DNA from 3 places in the Parabacteroides sp. AF27-14 genome. Region 2 is predicted to be linked to each of the others. Evidence: riboswitches for the same ligand, from Rfam matches in the RefSeq annotation. Region 2 holds a riboswitch; each other region holds the start of a gene.
What was found. Region 2 has a riboswitch for thiamine pyrophosphate ahead of DWY79_RS19835 (TonB-dependent receptor). Riboswitches for the same ligand answer to the same signal wherever they lie in the genome.
Positions count from the first base shown of each region.

Region 1: linked by a shared signal. The riboswitch ahead of thiD (bifunctional hydroxymethylpyrimidine kinase/phosphomethylpyrimidine kinase) and the one ahead of DWY79_RS19835 (TonB-dependent receptor) in region 2 are both predicted to bind thiamine pyrophosphate.
Region 3: linked by a shared signal. The riboswitch ahead of DWY79_RS09525 (sulfide-dependent adenosine diphosphate thiazole synthase) and the one ahead of DWY79_RS19835 (TonB-dependent receptor) in region 2 are both predicted to bind thiamine pyrophosphate.

Region 1 covers NZ_QTLZ01000009.1:132,126-138,261, reverse strand. The annotation lists gene cobM (precorrin-4 C(11)-methyltransferase) at 1-890, shown strand, start outside; gene cbiD (cobalt-precorrin-5B (C(1))-methyltransferase CbiD) at 890-2,824, shown strand; gene DWY79_RS11580 (BamA/TamA family outer membrane protein) at 2,977-4,206, shown strand; TPP riboswitch at 4,310-4,407, shown strand; gene thiD (bifunctional hydroxymethylpyrimidine kinase/phosphomethylpyrimidine kinase) at 4,402-5,250, shown strand; gene DWY79_RS11570 (thiamine phosphate synthase) at 5,243-5,839, shown strand; gene DWY79_RS11565 (thiamine phosphate synthase) at 5,830-6,136, shown strand, end outside.
Region 2 covers NZ_QTLZ01000028.1:29,768-35,903, reverse strand. The annotation lists gene DWY79_RS19845 (thiamine diphosphokinase) at 1-245, opposite strand, end outside; gene pnuC (nicotinamide riboside transporter PnuC) at 263-850, opposite strand; gene DWY79_RS19835 (TonB-dependent receptor) at 885-3,083, opposite strand; TPP riboswitch at 3,126-3,236, opposite strand; gene rimP (ribosome assembly cofactor RimP) at 3,474-3,941, shown strand; gene nusA (transcription termination factor NusA) at 3,946-5,211, shown strand; gene infB (translation initiation factor IF-2) at 5,232-6,136, shown strand, end outside.
Region 3 covers NZ_QTLZ01000007.1:91,191-97,326, reverse strand. The annotation lists gene DWY79_RS09550 (hypothetical protein) at 1-62, shown strand, start outside; gene DWY79_RS09545 (glycoside hydrolase family 3 C-terminal domain-containing protein) at 59-616, shown strand; gene DWY79_RS09540 (hypothetical protein) at 702-1,106, shown strand; gene DWY79_RS09535 (DUF3440 domain-containing protein) at 1,103-2,404, shown strand; gene DWY79_RS09530 (ParB/RepB/Spo0J family partition protein) at 2,388-2,912, shown strand; TPP riboswitch at 3,003-3,099, shown strand; gene DWY79_RS09525 (sulfide-dependent adenosine diphosphate thiazole synthase) at 3,162-3,932, shown strand; gene DWY79_RS09520 (hypothetical protein) at 3,989-4,408, opposite strand; gene DWY79_RS09515 (DUF6769 family protein) at 4,479-4,883, shown strand; gene DWY79_RS09510 (efflux RND transporter periplasmic adaptor subunit) at 4,962-6,136, shown strand, end outside.

The DNA of each region.
Region 1 (6,136 bases), on a different contig from region 2:
CCGAATCCCCAAGTGTATCGGAAGCTTCCGCCATTTATGCGGCTCATGGCGGTCCGCTTTTGGTCGAGAAGCAAAAAGCGGATTTAGGGAAAGGAAATGAATATACCTTTGCCGTAGCGTTAGATCGGGCGGCCTGCCGCAAGGGACATATCGAGATCGTAGGAGCCGGTCCCGGCGATCCGGACTTGATCTCTATCCGCGGACGGCAAATGTTGGAGAAAGCGGATTTGATCCTGTATGCAGGAAGCCTCGTCCCGAAAGAACTTACCTTATGCGCGAAGGCAGGCGCTACGGTGCGAAGCTCGGCGGATATGAATCTGGAAGAACAGTTCGCGTTGATGAAAGAGTTTTATGATAAAGGATTGTTTGTCGTTCGTTTGCACACGGGCGATCCTTGCATCTATGGAGCTATTCAAGAGCAAATGAATTACTTTGATCAATACGGGATGGATTATCATATCACTCCGGGTATTTCCTCTTTCCAAGCCGCCGCCGCCGCTCTTTATTCCCAGTTCACGATTCCGGAGAAAGTACAAACGATCATCCTCACTCGTGGCGAAGGACGTACGCCCATGCCTGAGAAAGAGCAACTGCACAAACTGGCTCAAAGCCAAAGTACGATGTGTATCTTCTTAAGCGCCGGTGTCGTAGAGAAGGTCCAAGAGGAATTATTGCGACATTACGCTCCAACCACTCCGGTAGCCGCTTGCTATAAATTGACATGGAAAGACGAGCGGATCTACCGTGGGCAACTGAAAGATCTCGCGAAAATCGTAAAAGAGAATCATCTTACACTGACAACATTACTTGTCGTCGGGGATGCCATCGATAATCGCAAGGGTCTATCCCGCTTATATGCGGATGAATTCAAACATCTTTTCCGTAAGTAATGATACTGATCCTTGGAGGAACGACAGAAGGCCGTGTGGCTGTGCGGATAGCGGACGAGGCAGCCGCTACCTATTACTATTCTACGAAAGGAACTTTGCAATCCATTGAATGCGCGCATGGAATCCGTTTGACCGGAGCCATGAATGCGGAGGAAATGGAGTGTTTTTGTCGTGACCACGCGATTAAGCTATTGATTGATGCGGCACACCCTTTCGCTCAAGTGTTACACCAAACGATCGAAAAAGTATCGAAATGTTTACAGATTCCGGTGATCCGTTACGAACGTCGGTATCCACCTCGTGATGAGGACTTGATTTGGTGCGATAGTTATGCAGACGCAATTCACCAAATGGAAAACAAAGGTATCCAACGGCTGCTTGCCCTCAGTGGCGTGAACACCCTTGCCCCGCTCCGCCCTTATTGGCGATCGCATACCACTTGGTTCCGTATATTGGAGCGGGAGGAATCTTTGTCGTTGGCCGAGAAGCAGGGCTTCCCCCAAGAACGTCTGGTTTTCTATCGAGAAGGTGAGGATGAGTTAAAGTTGTTGGAGCAACTCCATCCGGATGCGATCTTGACAAAGGAAAGTGGTTTCTCCGGCTATTTTACGGATAAAGTGAACGCTGCCCGCCAATTCGGAATACCAGTATTTGTCGTGAAGCGTCCCGCATTACCGGAAACTTTCTACCGAGTGTATGGTGAAGACGGATTGCGCAAACAAATCGAACGCCTATTACCCGAATTCTTTCCCTTGAAAAGCGGATATACGACCGGAGCTTGTGCTACCGCCGCCGCAAAAGCCGCTTTATTGGCCTTATTATCAAGGAAGGAACAAACAGAAAGCCAGATAACATTACCCTCGGGAGAACAGATAACGTTGCCGGTAGCCTATACCGAATGGGCCGGGTGTTCCGCCACCTGTACCGTGATCAAGGAGTCTGGGGATGATCCGGACGTGACGAATCATAGCCGGATCCGGGTTACTGTTCAATTATCTCTCGATGCATCCGGTTGTGCCATCGCCGTGGCACGACTCTGCCACGGTGATGGCACAGCTGTGCCAAGCCGATGGCACAAGCGTGCCACGGTAATGGCACAAGAAGAATATTGTCAAGAAACAGAAAGCGACGATACGGGAAGAGTCATCTTCCAAGCAGGTGAAGGAGTCGGAACCGTGACCCTTCCGGGACTCGGCTTGAAAGTCGGCGGCCCGGCTATAAACGCCACGCCCCGTAAGATGATCCGGCAAGAGCTGATTCCACTCCTGCCCTCACCCGATTCCGTCGCTATTGTCACGGTCTCGGTTCCCGGTGGCGAGGAGTTGGCGAAACGTACCTTCAATCCGAAACTTGGAATTATCGGGGGAATCTCCATTATCGGGACATCCGGAATCGTGCGTCCTTTCTCATCGGACGCTTTTATCGCCTCGATACGGAAAGAAGCCAGTGTCGCCAAAGCGATAGGTTGCGAGACGTTGGTTATTAATTCCGGGGCGAAGAGTGAACGCTACCTTCGGAGCTTATACGCTTCTTTGCCTCCACAATCATTCGTCCATTACGGGAACTTTATCGGAGAGACGCTAAAGATCGCTGCCGATTTAGGTTTCAAGCAGGTTATCTTAGGTATCATGATCGGCAAGGCGGTGAAACTTGCGGAAGGTTTCCTAGATACACACAGCAAAAAAGTCGTCATGAACAAAGGCTTCCTTCAAGATGTAGCGAAAGAAGCGAAATGCGAGGAGGCGACCGTAGATGCAATCAATCGGATTACGTTGGCCCGTGAATTATGGGAGCTTCTTGCGGAAAAAGAACAAAATCGTTTCTTCCCATTACTTTTACAAAAATGTAAATCGTATTGCGCTCCTATCCTTCCCGACGGCGAACTAACCTTGCTGTTAATATCCGAAGAGGGCAAGGTCTTATACCAATCTTAGCTGTAGAGACGCAGCACGCACGCTACGTCTCTACAACCCCCAGACTGTAATAGCATTTCTTTTTAGCTGTTTATTCTTTTTTATTAGGGATTCTTTAAGAATACATATTAGGAGGATTTCGTACTTTTGCCCTCTAAATATTGATTAAAATAATGTTTAGATATCTTTTAATTTATATGGCCTGCCTTCTATTCGCCTTTTCCGTAAAGGCGCAAGGTATTTCCAATGACACGATTCCGAAAGAAGTGCTGATGCTGGACGGTAAGCCTATGACCGAAAAGCAAATACAACGTTATCATAAACAATTACGTAAAGACTCCATACGGGCCAACAAAAGGATCTGGTGGTCTATCCTTGGTGGACCGTCTTATACGCCGGAAGCCTCCTTTGGCGTAGGTGGCGCGGTTTTGGCTAGCTTTCGCTTAAACAAGAATGATACGATATCCCAACGATCGTTTATCCCTGCGGGATTTAACATCACCTTAAACGGGACGTTCGTTTTTGCCGGTGCTGGTACCTTATTCTTCAACGAGAATCGCTTCCGTATTTATATCAGTTACGGTTATCGGAACGAACCTTCGCATTATTTCGGGAAAGGCTATGAGACGATCGAGCAAATCGAGAAAAGCGATTCGACAACGAAATTCCATAAGAGTTCTTTCCAACTATATCCCCGTTTCGTATGGGAAGTTAGGCCTCATTTATATACGGGTCCTCTTTTTGATATTAATTTCAGCAAATCAGATGATATCAACCCGGTGATGGCCGAAGATCCTTATTTCAATAAGTTCAAACGAGATTATGTCAATATCGGTGTCGGCGGCTTGATTCAATACGATACACGAAATGACGTGGCGACCCCAAGTTCCGGTATGTTACTAAGCGCGATCGCTAAAGTGTATGGAAAGTATTTAGGCGGTGCATATAATTATGAGATGTTCGAGCTGGAATACCGCCAATTCCAGCAAGTATTTCGTCCTCGTAGCACCTTGGCATGGATCGCCAAGACACAAATCGGTGTGGGAAACGTTCCTTTTACGGAGCTTCCTTCGTTTGGCTCTCCTTTCGATCTTCGCGGATACTATTGGGGCAAGTACCGTGACAAGACCATGGCGTATGGGATTCTGGAGTATCGTCATATGTTCGGCAGCGTGGAGAAATATAAGAGCGGTAATTTCTGGGCGAAGTGTGGTTTTGTTGGCTGGGTCGGCACGGGTACGATCGGAAACGCTCCTATCGTAGACTGGAATAAATGGAAGTTCAACTACGGCGTAGGCTTACGTATCCAAATGCAACCCGGCAAGAACTTCCGCTTAGACGTAGGCAAAGACCCGAACCAAAAAGGGATGGCGGTTTATATGAATATGACGGAAGCCTTCTAAAACCAGAAGGCTCCCGCCTACGATTTATGGAAGTATAACCTTGCGTTAAAATTATCGTTTAAAAGCCGGAAATATCTTAATATCGATTTTTTTCACTAAGTTTGCGTCGTCGAAGGGGTGCCATACTATATGGGCTGAGATCATACCCTTACTACTTGATGCGGGTAATGCCGCCGTAAGAAAAACGAATGTTAGATGGATAAAAATGAAACGTACCGTTATCCGGTAGCTTTAACGATCGCGGGCTCTGATAGTGGCGGTGGTGCCGGAATACAAGCGGATATTAAGACTTTTTCCTCGCTGGGTGTTTTTGGAGCCTCGGCGATAACGGCTATAACCGCTCAAAACACACAGGGAGTGCGAGGGATCCAAGCGATCTCTCCCGAGATTTTGAGAGGACAAATCGAAGCCATTCTTGAGGATTTCATTGTAGATGCCATAAAAATAGGGATGCTACATAACAAGGATGCCGTAAAGGTTGTATCTGAGACTTTACCTTCCTTCCGACGAACTTCTATCATTTTAGATCCAGTGATGATATCCACGAGCGGAAGTAAATTATTGGAGGATGACGCCATCCGAACCATCATGGATGAGTTGTTCCCTAAAGCGACACTGCTTACTCCGAATATTCCCGAGACGGAATATCTTTCCGGTATAAAAATCAATAACGAGGCGGATATCTTACTTGCCGCCCGGAAATTGCAGGAAAAAGGATGTAAGGCTATATTGATCAAAGGGGGGCATATTCCCGGAGTAGAAACGGTGGATCGGTTATTTATCAATGAGAATAATCCGATTTGTCTGGCTTCGCCAACAGTGGAGACCTTCAATACCCATGGAACGGGCTGTACGCTATCGTCCGCCATCGCCGCTTATATGGCACTCGGCCATTTATTGGTGGAAGCCGTACGATTAGCCAAGGAATATATGAATAATGCGCTCGTTCACGGGGCAAATGTATGCATGGGAAAAGGGCACGGACCTGTAAACCACTTCTTCTCACCCTCTGCCCTTCATAAAATCCGATGGAATCATGAATAAGCTGGTCGTAATTACTACACCTTATTTTTTCGCGGATGAAGCTTCTTTGATCGAACTTCTATTCGCGGAAGGAATGTCTCGTTTACATCTACGTAAACCGGATTGTAAACGTGATGAATTGGAGGGCTTATTGGATAACATCTCTCCGGCTTATTACGACAGGATCGTTCTTCATGATTGGTTTACCTTGGCAGAAGAAAGGGCTTTAGGAGGAGTCCATTTGAACAAGAGGAACCCGGAAGCTCCACCTTTATATAAAGGCAGTATAAGTCGTTCTTGCCATAGTCTGGAAGAGATTATCAAGTATAAACCGGTATGCGACTATGTATTCCTTAGCCCGATCTTTCAGAGTATATCCAAAGAAGGATATGGTAGCGGATTCCCCTTAGATGGATTGCGAAACGCAAAGGGCATCATCGATGATAAGGTGATCGCCTTGGGAGGAATCTGCTCACAAACAATAACGAAATTAAGAGATATCCCCTTCGGCGGTGTCGCCGTTCTCGGGGCCCTTTGGGGAAACGATCCCTCCCTTCTTGTTGCGGATCAACTCATAAAACAATTCAAACGATTACAAGTATGGCCTTAAATTATTATTTCGGATATGATGAGAATGGAAGAGTCGGTCGGAGAACAACCGGATTACGCCCTCCTTTTGGTGGGAGTAACCGCTTGATGTTTATAACGCATCGTACACCTAAATATACGGAATGCGACGAGGTACGCATGGCAATCCAAGGAGGATGTTCGTGGATACAATTGCGTATGAAAGACGGGATCTATGAGGATACCGTACGTAAATGTGCCACTATCTGCGCGGACGAATGTGAGCGAATCGTGGATTTCTGCGTAAACGATGATCTGGAAGCCGCCGTGACATGTGGCG
Region 2 (6,136 bases):
TCTTGGTCCTCTACATGGTGGATTCGGTCTGCGTAGCGTTTGCGCAGGTCGGCGGGTATACTGTCCAAGTCTCCTACGATAGCGTCCGGATGAATACCCTTTTCATAAAGTGTCTTTACGGCTCCATCACAAGCGATAATCGTTTTCGCTTCCTTTAATAATCTCAAGGGTAACTCAGCGGAAGGAAATCTCCCATTCGCTACGATCACACATCCTCTTTCCTTCACTTCCGTATTATCTCCCATAATTCATAAATTATAAATTAAAACTCTTCCCCTTTCTTCCGCCAATTGTAATAGCCCACAATGGCTAGTGTCGCATAGCAAAAATAGAGTAGCATCGTCGGATACAAGCCCCGAAGGTAATAAAGATATACGGAAACGAGGTTTACGATTACCCAAAAAATCCAATGCTCGATAATTCGCCTTGCCAGCATCCAAGTAGCGACAATGCCTACCGACGTGGTGAACGCATCGCCTACGGGGATGGGAGAGTCCGTGAATTGATGAAGGAGATACCATAAGATGGCGAATACAACGGCCAATGTTCCGATAATCCCCACGAAAAGCGGAAGGCTCAGATGGGTGTATAGGATACGGTCGGAGGGAAGACTGTCGTTTTCCGTGTGTATCTCATGTTTCTTCCGGGTCCATTGATAGAAACCGTATATGCTGATTCCTACGTAATAGGTTTGCAATCCCATGTCCGCATAAATCTTAGCGGACAGGAAGACAAAGACATACACGAGGGAGGTGAGGAATCCCACCACCCACATGCCCTTATGTTGTTTAATCTCTAGAAAGAGATAGAGCAGACCGGTTATTACTCCGAAGTATTCTAGCCAAACCATTTTAGTAATTGATAATTGATAATTGAAAATTAAGTTAGAATTTGAAGGTGATCCTGGCCATGGCGTTCGTGCCGGCTTGGGTGAAATAACCGTCATCCTTTTTACGTGTGCCGTTTTCGATATACGAGTATACCCATGCGTTGGTCTCGTACTTCTCGTTGAAGAGGTTGTTGATAGTCACGTCTAGGGTTATTTCTTTCATGAACTTAGGCTGGAAGGCGTAACCGATACGTAGGCTATTGATAAAGTAGGGATCGATGGAACGATCCTTGCTGCTTGAATTGTCTATGTATTGGCGGCCTACTATTTGTGAGTTGAAACTCGCGATAAACCCTTTGTAAACGAAATCGAACATGCTGTTCGCTATTAGATTGGGTGAGAAAGCTATATTCGTTGTGCCTAGATCATTGATCTCTTGTCCTCCGGTATCCCAATTATCCACGTATTCCACGAAATGCTTGATTTTATTTTGGCTGAGGGTTACGTTCGCGCTCCAATTCAGCCAAGAGGTGATTTGTACACCTCCGGTAAGCTCGATACCCATTCGGTAACTATCCTTTATATTGGAAGTGAGGGCCTCGCCGATCTCGCTGATCTTGCCGGTCAGGATCAATTGGTTGTTGTAATCCATGAAATAGAGATTGGCTCCAAACCGGAAACGGTCGTTACCAAAACTATAACCGGCCTCGTAATCATATAAGGTCTCGTGGGTAGGACGTTCCTCGGGGCCTGCCTCCGTGAAATTGTCACGGTTCGGTTCCCGGTTAGCGACGGAGAAAGAGACGAAGGCGTTATGGCCATTGTTATGGAAGTTTATTCCGGCTTTCGGGTTGAAGAAGTTCCAGTTCTTACGAATGTCCAGTCCTTCCCCGGCTTTGTCATCGTTTCCCTTAATGGTGTAATGGATCCCACGGTATTGTAAGTCCAGATAGCCGGTGAAAAGAGGGGAAAGACGTTGAGTCAATTTAGCGTATGCGTTGTAGTCTAATTTCTTACCGGTATTGCGATAATATTCGTAATCCGGTTGTGGCAAGACGTTTGCGCTTTTGGTCCACATTACCCGGCCAAAATGATCGCCTACATAGTTGTTGACGGCGGTTCCCAGCGTAAGGCGGGTATTGTCACGTTGATAGTTTGCGCTATAAACGGCTCCATAGAAATAATTGTCGAGCCATTTACGGCGCACAAGGTCCGTCTTTTTTACGGTATTACCCTCCGGATCGATATATTCCGGTAGTTTATAACTGCTGAATTTGGCTTTCGATTTATAATCCTCGTAATATCCGTTACCATCGGTGTAATGAAGGGTCAGGTTCATATTCCAGAAATCTCCGATACGCTGGCTGGCCATTAAATGGTAGTTGTGTTGCCAATAATTATCCGTCTGATTGTTATAAAACTTCTTCACTCCATCTTCCTCATATTCTCCGCATGGATTATAGCTACGATCTGTGTCAAGTAAATAAGACGGAACACCGTTCCATGCTTGATAGGTCTTCTCGCTGTTCCCGAAGGCTTGGAATTTAATCAATGTATTATCGGCATAGAAAGCGGCGGAGGCATAGTAAGAACTCATACGGGCGGAGGCACGATCGATAAAGCCGTCGCTACGGATATTGGAGTAGCGGGCGTCGAAAGCGAAATGATCGTAAAGTAATCCGGTGCCGCCTTTTACCGTATGTTTCAGCGTACCGAAAGAACCTGCTGATACGGAATATTCGCCGTAAGGCTTTAAGGACGGTTTCTCGGTCTGCATGGCGACCGTAGCGCCAAAAGCCGCAGCTCCGTTCGTAGAGGTTCCGGTGCCTCGTTGGATCTGGATCGATTCTACCGAGGAAGCTATATCGGCCATATTAGCCCAGAATACGGTATGAGACTCGGAGTCATTAACCGGTACGCCATTGATCGTGATATTGATACGGTTCGCATCTGTACCCCGGATACGAAAACCGGAGTAACCGATACCCGTTCCGGCATCCGAGGTCATGATAACAGACGGGGATTGGGAGATAAGGAATGGGATACCTTGCCCGTTGTTCCGGCTGCTTAGTTCTTGTTTGGAGATGTCGCTATAAGCTACCGGGGTCTCTTTCCCGACTTTGGTAGCGGTAATAACCACTTCATCTAAAGATACGTCTTTTGAGATTTTCAAGGAGTCGACCGGACTGGGCATTTGTGCCTTGGCGGTTGTAGCCAGTAAGGAGCCGGCCAAGATAACCAATACATTTTTCATCTTTTCATCTTTTTGCTTTAAAACTAAATAGATGAATAGAAAGGATGGGAGAAGCATGAATCCCTACGACAGCATTACCTGTACAGGTTCTATGGGTATGATCTCAGCCCGCTCCTTTCGTGAAGGATTCCGCGAGCACCCCTTCGTATTCGGCAGCAAAGATAGGCATAAAAGTGTTAATAAATATTACTATCAATAGTAAATCGGATTTCTATAGATATTAATTCTGATTACTATCGATCGTAATCCGGTTTGTGTCGTATTAATTTTTTCTGCAAAAAGATGAGGATATTTTGAGAACTCATTGATTTTTTGTATATTTGCGGGCGATTAAGTGAAGTTGAGGAGGGGGCGGGTAGTCCCCTTCTTTTGTTCTTAACAGATATGTGTATGATAGAAAAGAAAGTGGTAAGCCAATTAGTAGAGGAAAAACTAGCCTCTTCAAGCAATTATTTAGTAGACGTAGTGATTAAACCGGGGAACCTGATAGTCGTTGAAATTGATAACGATGAAGCGGTAAGCATTGATGATTGCGCTGAGTTGAGCCGGTATTTGGAGGAGCATCTGGATCGTGACGTCGAGGACTATGAGCTGGAGGTTGGCTCCGCCGGCATTACTTCTCCTTTTAAGGTACTTCGCCAATACGTCAAGAACATCGGAAACGAGGTGGAGATGCTGTTGAAAAACGGCTCGAAGCTGACAGGTGTGTTGAAATCTGCCGACGAGAACGGTGTGGTTGTCTCTGTCGAGAAGAAGGTGAAACCGGAGGGCGCTAAGCGGAAGGTAACCGTGATAGAGGATGAGTCGTATACATTTGATGAAATAAAATATACAAAATACTTAATAAGATTCAAGTAAGATTATGGCCAAGAAAGAGGAAACAATCAGTATGATTGACACCCTTGCGGAGTTCAAGGAGTTGAAGAATATCGATAAAGATACGATGATTAGCGTTTTGGAAGATTCGTTCCGTAACGTGATCGCCAAGATGTTTGGCACGGATGAGAACTATGACGTGATTATCAATCCTGAGAAAGGTGATTTCGAGATCTGGAGAAACCGTACGGTTGTGGCTGATGATGAATTGGAGGATGAGAACTTGCAGCTTACGTTGACGGAGGCCCGTAAAATCGACGCCGACTGTGAGGTGGGCGAGGAAGTGACCGACGAGGTGCATTTCGCAGACTTCGGACGTCGTGCGATCTTAAACTTGCGCCAGACTTTGGCTTCAAAGATACTTGAATTGCAGAAAGACAGCTTGTACGCTAAGTATAAGGATAAAATCGGCCACATCATCGCCGCTGAGGTTTATCAGGTGTGGAAGAAAGAAATCCTGTTGCTGGATGACGATGGTAATGAGTTGCTACTGCCGAAATCCGAGCAAATCCCGACCGATTTCTATCGTAAGGGAGAGACCGTACGTGCGATCGTTCAACGTGTGGATAACTATAATAACAACCCGAAGATCCTTCTTTCCCGTACGGATAAGGTCTTCTTGCAGCGGTTGTTCGAGTTGGAGGTTCCGGAGATTAATGATGGCTTGATTACGATCAAGGCGATCGCCCGTATCCCGGGAGAGCGTGCCAAAGTGGCTGTCGAGTCATACGATGACCGTATTGACCCGGTGGGTGCTTGCGTAGGTATGAAAGGCTCTCGTATACACGGAATCGTTCGCGAGTTGAGAAACGAGAACATTGATGTGATTAATTACACCTCAAATCTCTCTTTGTTTATCCAGCGTGCTTTAAGCCCGGCTAAGATCTCTTCTATCCGTGTGAATGAGGAAGAAAAGAAAGCTGAGGTTTATCTACGTCCTGAGGAGGTTTCTTTAGCGATCGGTAAGGGCGGTCTGAATATTAAGTTGGCTTGTATGTTGACTGAGTATACGATTGACGTATTCCGTGATATCGAAGGAGCGGACGAGGAGGATATCTACTTGGATGAGTTCTCCGACGAGATCGACAGCTGGGTGATCGACGCACTGAAGAATATAGGATGCTATACGGCGAAGAGTGTCCTTGCTATGAACCGCAATGAGATTATTGAACGTGCCGATCTGGAAGAGCAGACCGTGGACGATCTTTTAGCTATCTTATCCGCGGAATTTGAAGATGAAGGTAACGAATAAGTATTACGACAAAGTTAGATATGCCTATAAAATTAATTCAAGTACAGAGAAAATTGAACGTGGGAATCAACACGGTGGTTGAGTTCCTGCACCGGAATGGGTTCTCGGTTGAGGATAATCCCAACACGAGGATCAGTGATGAACAGTATGCTTTGCTCGTAAAAGAGTTTGGAAAGGATCTGCCTGAGAAAGATCGTAATTTTGCGGCGGATCGTGCGCAGAAAGAGGCTCCTTCTGTGAAAGAAGAGAAGACTGCGGAAATAAAGACAGTGATACCGGAAGAATTCAGGCCTAAGATCGTAATGAAGGGTCATATCGATTTGGATGGTGGACAACATAAAAAACAGCAGGAAGAGCCGAAGGCTAAAGAGGAGCCGAAGGTGAAAGAAGAGCCTAAGGTAAAGGAAGAGCCGAAAGTGAAGGAAGCGCCTGCCGCTCCCGCTGCTCAAGCTCCTGTTAAACCCGCGCAGCCTGCGCAGGCTCCCACGGAGAAAAAAGAAGAAAAAGTTATAGTAGTGGAAGTGGAAAAAGAAAAAACCGTAGAGAAGCAACCGGTTGTTGCGGAACCTAAGGTGGAAAGTGTGAAACCGGAACAGGAAGTAGAGAAGACCGAGGAAAAAGACGATAATCTTTTCCGTTTGAACTCGGTTAAATTGGAATCAAAGATCAAGGTAACCGGTAAGATTGACTTGGATGCGCTTAACCAATCGACTCGTCCGAAGAAGAAAACGAAGGAGGAGAAGCGGAAAGAGCGTGATGAGAAGCAAAAGTTTAATAACAATCGGCCGGGTAATAATAGCAACGGTCCGGGCGCTCCTCATAAGAGTCCGAATTCGCCTACTTTGATTAAACCGAACGCTCCTGCTAAACCGGGTGAGGAAGGTGACGCTAAGAAGAAACGTAAACGTATCAAGAAAGATCGGGT
Region 3 (6,136 bases), on a different contig from region 2:
GTCATGGTATCTTACGGTCGTTGATAATCCCGATGAGGCGGATTTCGCCATCGTCTTTATGACGAGCCCGAACAGTGGTACGGGGTATGATAAATCCGATTGTGAGAAAGGTGGAAACGGTTATATGCCTATCAGTTTACAGTATAATGATTATACCGCTACCTATGCCCGTAACCCAAGTTTGGCGGGGGGAGATCCGTTTGAGAATTTCACGAACCGTTCTTATAAAGGTAAGTCCGTGAAAACAGCTAATAAGCAGGATATGCTTTCTGTTTTGGAGACAAAGGCTAAAATGAAAGGTAAGCCTGTAATCGTATCTTTGGAGATGGATAAGCCCACGATTATGTCCGAGTTCGAGGGTTCGGCGGATGCCATTTTGGTGAACTTCGGTGTACAAAACCAAGCGGTCTTGGATATCATCAGTGGAAAAGCCGAGCCTTCCGCTTTGTTGCCTTTGCAGATGCCGGCAGATATGCGTATCGTGGAGGAGCAATTCGAGGATGTTCCCCGGGATATGAAATGCTATACGGACAGCGAGGGCCATCTGTATGATTTCGCTTTTGGTATGAATTGGAAAGGCGTTATCGATGATGAGCGAGTGACTAAATATAAATAGGGTAAATTACATTTTTGTGTTTTTGTGGTTACGGTATCTATATATAATGCCTAAATTTGCATGGTAATATTATTAAGTGCAGACCATGAAAATTATGACATTGCAGGGAACGGACAAATTGTTATATGAACTTGTCGCGCCTTTGGTCATGAATCCAGCCATTTTGCGACAAAATAACAATTACCCTTTTAAAACATCTCGTAGCCACGTTTGGTATATAGCCTTTCATGAAACGGCTGTTGTTGGTTTTATGCCTGTAAAAAAAGGACATATCTATTACTCTATAGACAATTATTTCGTGAGTGGTGACGATCCTTCGGTATTGAGTGAACTTCTTGAAGAAGTCATAAAGGATTTTTCATCTCAAGCTTCACTTATGGCTGTTGTGCATAAACGTCATGTAAAAGTGTTCTCACAAAAAAAGTTCCAGACATGTGTTGAGTGGAAAAATTATGATAAAATGCATTATTTACCGGAGGTAGAGTCATGATGCGAAGAATGGATGTGTACGAGGCGACAGAGAAAAGATTGAAGATCATTTTTGATTATTTCGATTACGTATACGTCTCTTTTTCCGGCGGAAAGGATAGTGGTGTACTGTTGAATTTGTGTGTAGATTATATTCGTAGATACGCTCCGGGACGAAAACTAGGTGTATTTCATATGGATTATGAGGTTCAATACAGCCAGACGACCGAATATGTGGAAAAGGTTTATGCCGCTAATTCCGATATCCTTGATATTTATCATTGTTGTGTTCCTTTTAAAGTCCAGACATGTACATCTATGTTTCAACAATATTGGAGACCTTGGAGCGAGGAGTGCCGGGATATCTGGGTTCGAGAGATGCCCCATTCATGTCTCCGGGCGAAAGACTTTGACTTCTTCAAGGAGGACATGTGGGATTATGATTTTCAGAATATGTTCCCTTTTTGGTTGTATCAACGGAAAATGGGCCGGCGTATATGTTGCCTTGTTGGTATCCGTACCCAAGAGAGTTTTAATAGGTGGCGGGCCATACATAGTGATAAGAATTACAGAAAACTAGCTAATTATAAATGGACTCGCAGAATGAATTATTCTATATATAACGCATATCCTATTTATGATTGGAAAACTCAGGATATCTGGATAGCGAACGGAAAGTTCGGTTGGCCATATAATCATTTGTATGATTTGTATTATCAAGCAGGGGTGCCTTTGTCCCGGCAACGTGTGGCGAGCCCATTCATATCCCAAGCGATATCCACACTGTTCATTTACAAAGTTGTCGATCCCGACATGTGGGGGCGGATGGTTGGACGTGTAAACGGTGTTGGCTTTGCCGGTATATATGGGAATACCTCCGCTATGGGATGGAGGGCTATCAAGTGCCCAGCCGGGTTCTCTTGGGAGAAATATATGTATTTTCTCCTAAATACCTTACCCGAAGAAACTCGTGAGAACTATTTGAATAAGTTAAGAGTCAGCCGTGAATTCTGGAGAGAAAAAGGAGGATGCCTCAGTGAGGAGACAATCGCTAAGTTACGGGCGGCTAATATTCCTATCATTGTGGAAGAATGTACCGCTTACCATACGGATAAGAAACCAGTACGGATGGAGTATATCGATGATATCAATATACCCGAGTTTAAAGAAATCCCTACTTACAAACGTATGTGTGTTTGTATTTTGAAAAACGATCATACATGCAAGTATATGGGTTTTTCCCAGACAAAACGAGAGAGGGATATGAGAAAAGAAGTAATGGACAAATATAATTTTTATAAGCATGGGAAACTTTGTTAGTCCGGCATATGGTGTTAGGGCTGTCCCTATAGAAAAAATTGTAGCCAACAGCTATAACCCTAATATCATGGCACCACCGGAAATGCGATTATTGGAACTTTCCATTTGGGAGGATGGCTATACGATGCCTTGCGTCTGTTATTATCTTGAAGAGGATGATTTATATGAGATAGTAGATGGTTATCATCGTTATCTGGTTATGAAGCAATCTCAAAGGATTTATGATCGTGAGAAAGGAATGTTGCCTGTAACGGTGATTGAGAAAGATATTTCAAACCGAATGGCTTCAACCATTCGCCATAACAGGGCTCGAGGGATGCACAACTTGGAACTTATGACGGAGATTGTTACGGAGTTGGTCAAATCTGGGATGTCTGATAAGTGGATCATGCGTAATATTGGAATGGATAAAAATGAGTTACTTCGGTTCAAGCAGATTTCGGGATTAGCTGAATTATTCCGGGATAAAGAATTCGGTTGGTCTGATGACTGGTCGGAAGAAGACTAAACTTTTTACATTTTGTTTGGCTGAGCGTTTTTTGCCTTTTATGGCTCTGTTGAGTACATATATACTAATTTTTTGTACATTTGCTCCCGACTTTTCACATAGGGGTGCCCGAGTCATACGGGCTGAGATTATACCCATCGAACCTGATCCGGGTAATGCCGGCGAAGGGAAAATAAGGTAGAACTAGGAAATAAAGGGGGCGTTACCTCTATGTGCTCCCTGATGTTTAAACTTTAATTAGTTATTAAGATGGAACAGATTGTTTCAAGTGGAATCATTGACTCTTACTTCGAGAAGTTGAAGAGCAACTTGTCTGTGGATGTAGCGATCGTGGGAGGGGGACCTTCCGGTATCGTGGCCGCTTATTTCTTGGCGAAAGCCGGTAAGAAGGTGGCGTTGTTTGATCGTAAGCTGGCTCCCGGTGGAGGTATGTGGGGCGGCGCTATGATGTTCAACGATATCGTGGTGCAGGAAGAGGCTATGCCGATTATCAAGGAATTGGGCGTAAGCTATAAGGAGGGTGCTAACGGCACGTATATCATGGATTCGGTACATACCACTTCCGCTTTGATTTATCAGGCGACGAAGGCGGGCGCTACGATCTTTAACTGCTATTCGGTAGAGGACGTGGTGTTTCATAACGATGCCGTAGCCGGTGTGGTAGTGAACTGGGCTCCGGTAATCCGTGAGGGGATGCACGTGGATCCGTTGACGATCATGGCAAAGGCTGTCTTGGAAGGTACGGGGCATGATTGCGAGATTGCCCGTGTGGTAGCCCGTAAGAATGATATCCAATTGAATACACCGACCGGAGGCGTGATCGGCGAGCGTTCCTTGAATGTGGAGCTGGGTGAGCAGACGACGGTGGAGAACACGAAGGAGATCTACCCGGGATTATTCGTTTCCGGTATGGCCGCTAACGGCGTAAGCGGTAGCTTCCGTATGGGACCGATCTTTGGCGGCATGCTGATGAGCGGCAAGAAGGCTGCTGAGTTGATCTGCGAAAAACTTGGGAATTGAAAATTGAGAATTGAGAATTGAAAATTAAAGATACAACAATCAATAATTTTCAATTCTCAATTCCTAACGGTTTTTCCTTGTCTCAAGAATAAGAATCCCGTTATGATCAATGCCGTGGATAATCCCGTATAGAATACGGAAATGAAAGAATTCGGCAGTAAATGGAACGTGCGGATCGTGATCCCGAAAGCGATCATGAAGATCATGATAATCCAACCTTTCACGTCGAAAAAAGAGAACGGGCAATGTTTCCCGTTTTTCCGGGAGATCCGTTCGGAATGTTTATAGAAAAGCCGTTTAAAGACCAAATTGAAGAAAAGTAAGAAAACGATGGTCGCTTCCCCGATCTTGAATAACCAATAATGGGTATCGTTTAACCATGTGACGATACCGATGCGTAAGATATTGATACCGGCGAAAATCCATACGCAACCGGCGGTATATAATAATATCTTTTTATTTACTCCAAACTTCATCTATCTTTTTATTTACCGCAAACTTACAACATTCATGTAAAAAACGGAAAAATATCCTTATCTTTGTGCCATGCGTGAGAAAATGAAACAGAGGATTGTACAATACGTGGTGCTGATGGCCGGCATCTTGGTATTGCTTTCTGTGGTTATCCCTCACCATCATCACCGGGACGGGATGCCTTGTTATCAATCCTTGACTGCGGAGCAAGCGCATGGCGATAAAAGCACTGATACGCATGATTGCGGTTGCGACGGGCATAACTTGGCCTATTTCAGTACGCATATTTCTCATTTTATGGATGGAGATGTGGATATACATCTGATGCCGTTACTCGTCTTATTTGATTACATTTATCCACCTGAACCGGCGTTTTGTGGACAGCTCCTTGATCACGAGAACGCCCCCTACATTGAGTCGCTGCACGACACTTGGATAGTGAGTGCCTCGGGACTTCGTGCCCCTCCTATGTCTTGATACCTCGTTTGTGAGAGCGGGTGAGGACAGACTTGCCCCTATCTATTTATTATTAACGATATCAAGATTTTTTACACAATGAAGAAAATATATTTGGTAGGTGCGATGTGCGCTTACCTGTTTGCCGGTTGTGCGGGAAATGCGTCGCAAGCCGGACACGATGAGCATAATCATGAATTAGAGGCTCACGACCATGAGCATGAAGGTGAGGATCACGATCATGATCATGAGGGACATGAACACGAAGGCCATGACCATGAGCATGAGGCCGGTGGTACCCATCCCGGCGAGATTGTCTTTAAGAAAGCCTTAGCCGAGGCCGTTGGTTTGCAGACTGTAACGGTTAATCCCGCTCCTTTCACGGATGTGATTAAGACGAGCGGACGAGTAATGGCGGCGCAAGGGGAGGAGTCCGTGATCGTCGCTACCGTCCCCGGCGTGATCTCGTTTGGTAGCTTGCCATTCGTGGATGGTACGGCGGTACGCAAGGGACAGGCTGTGTTGAGTATCGCCTCCAACGCCCTCTCGGATGGAGACGTGGCGGCAAGGGCTAAATTCGCTTATGAGACGGCGAAAAAGGAATACGAGCGTATGCAAGCCTTGGTAGGCGATAAGATCGTATCCGCCAAGGATTTCGAGCAGGCCCGCTTGAATTACGAGAACGCCAAGGTCGCTTATGAGGCGATAGCGGGAAAACAGACGGCGAAAGGCGTGTCTGTAGTCTCTCCCTTGAATGGTTACTTGAAGAACATCCAAGTGAAAGAGGGTGATTATGTATCCGTAGGCCAGCCTTTGGCTACGATCTCGCAAAACAATCGTTTGGTATTGCGTGCGGACGTGTCTGAGAGGTATTACAACGATCTTCCCATGATCCAAACCGCTAATTTCATGACTCCGTATGATAACGCTCTCTATAAATTGTCTGATTTGCGTGGACGGTTGTTATCGTATGGAAAGGCTTCCGATATGAACTCTTTCTATGTACCGGTGACTTTCGAGTTCGATAATAAAGGAGCGGTTATCCCCGGTTCTTTCGTGGAGATCTTTTTGTTGACAAAGCCGATGGAGAATGTCTTGAGCGTGCCTGTCTCCGCCCTTATCGAGGAGCAGGGCGTTTATTCGGTATTTATCCGTCTGGATGAGGAAGGCTATAAGAAGCAATGGGTGACGCTGGGAGCGAATAACGGCTCGGAGGTACAGATCCTTTCCGGATTGAAACCGGGCGATGAGGTCGTGACTCGTGGCGCTTACCA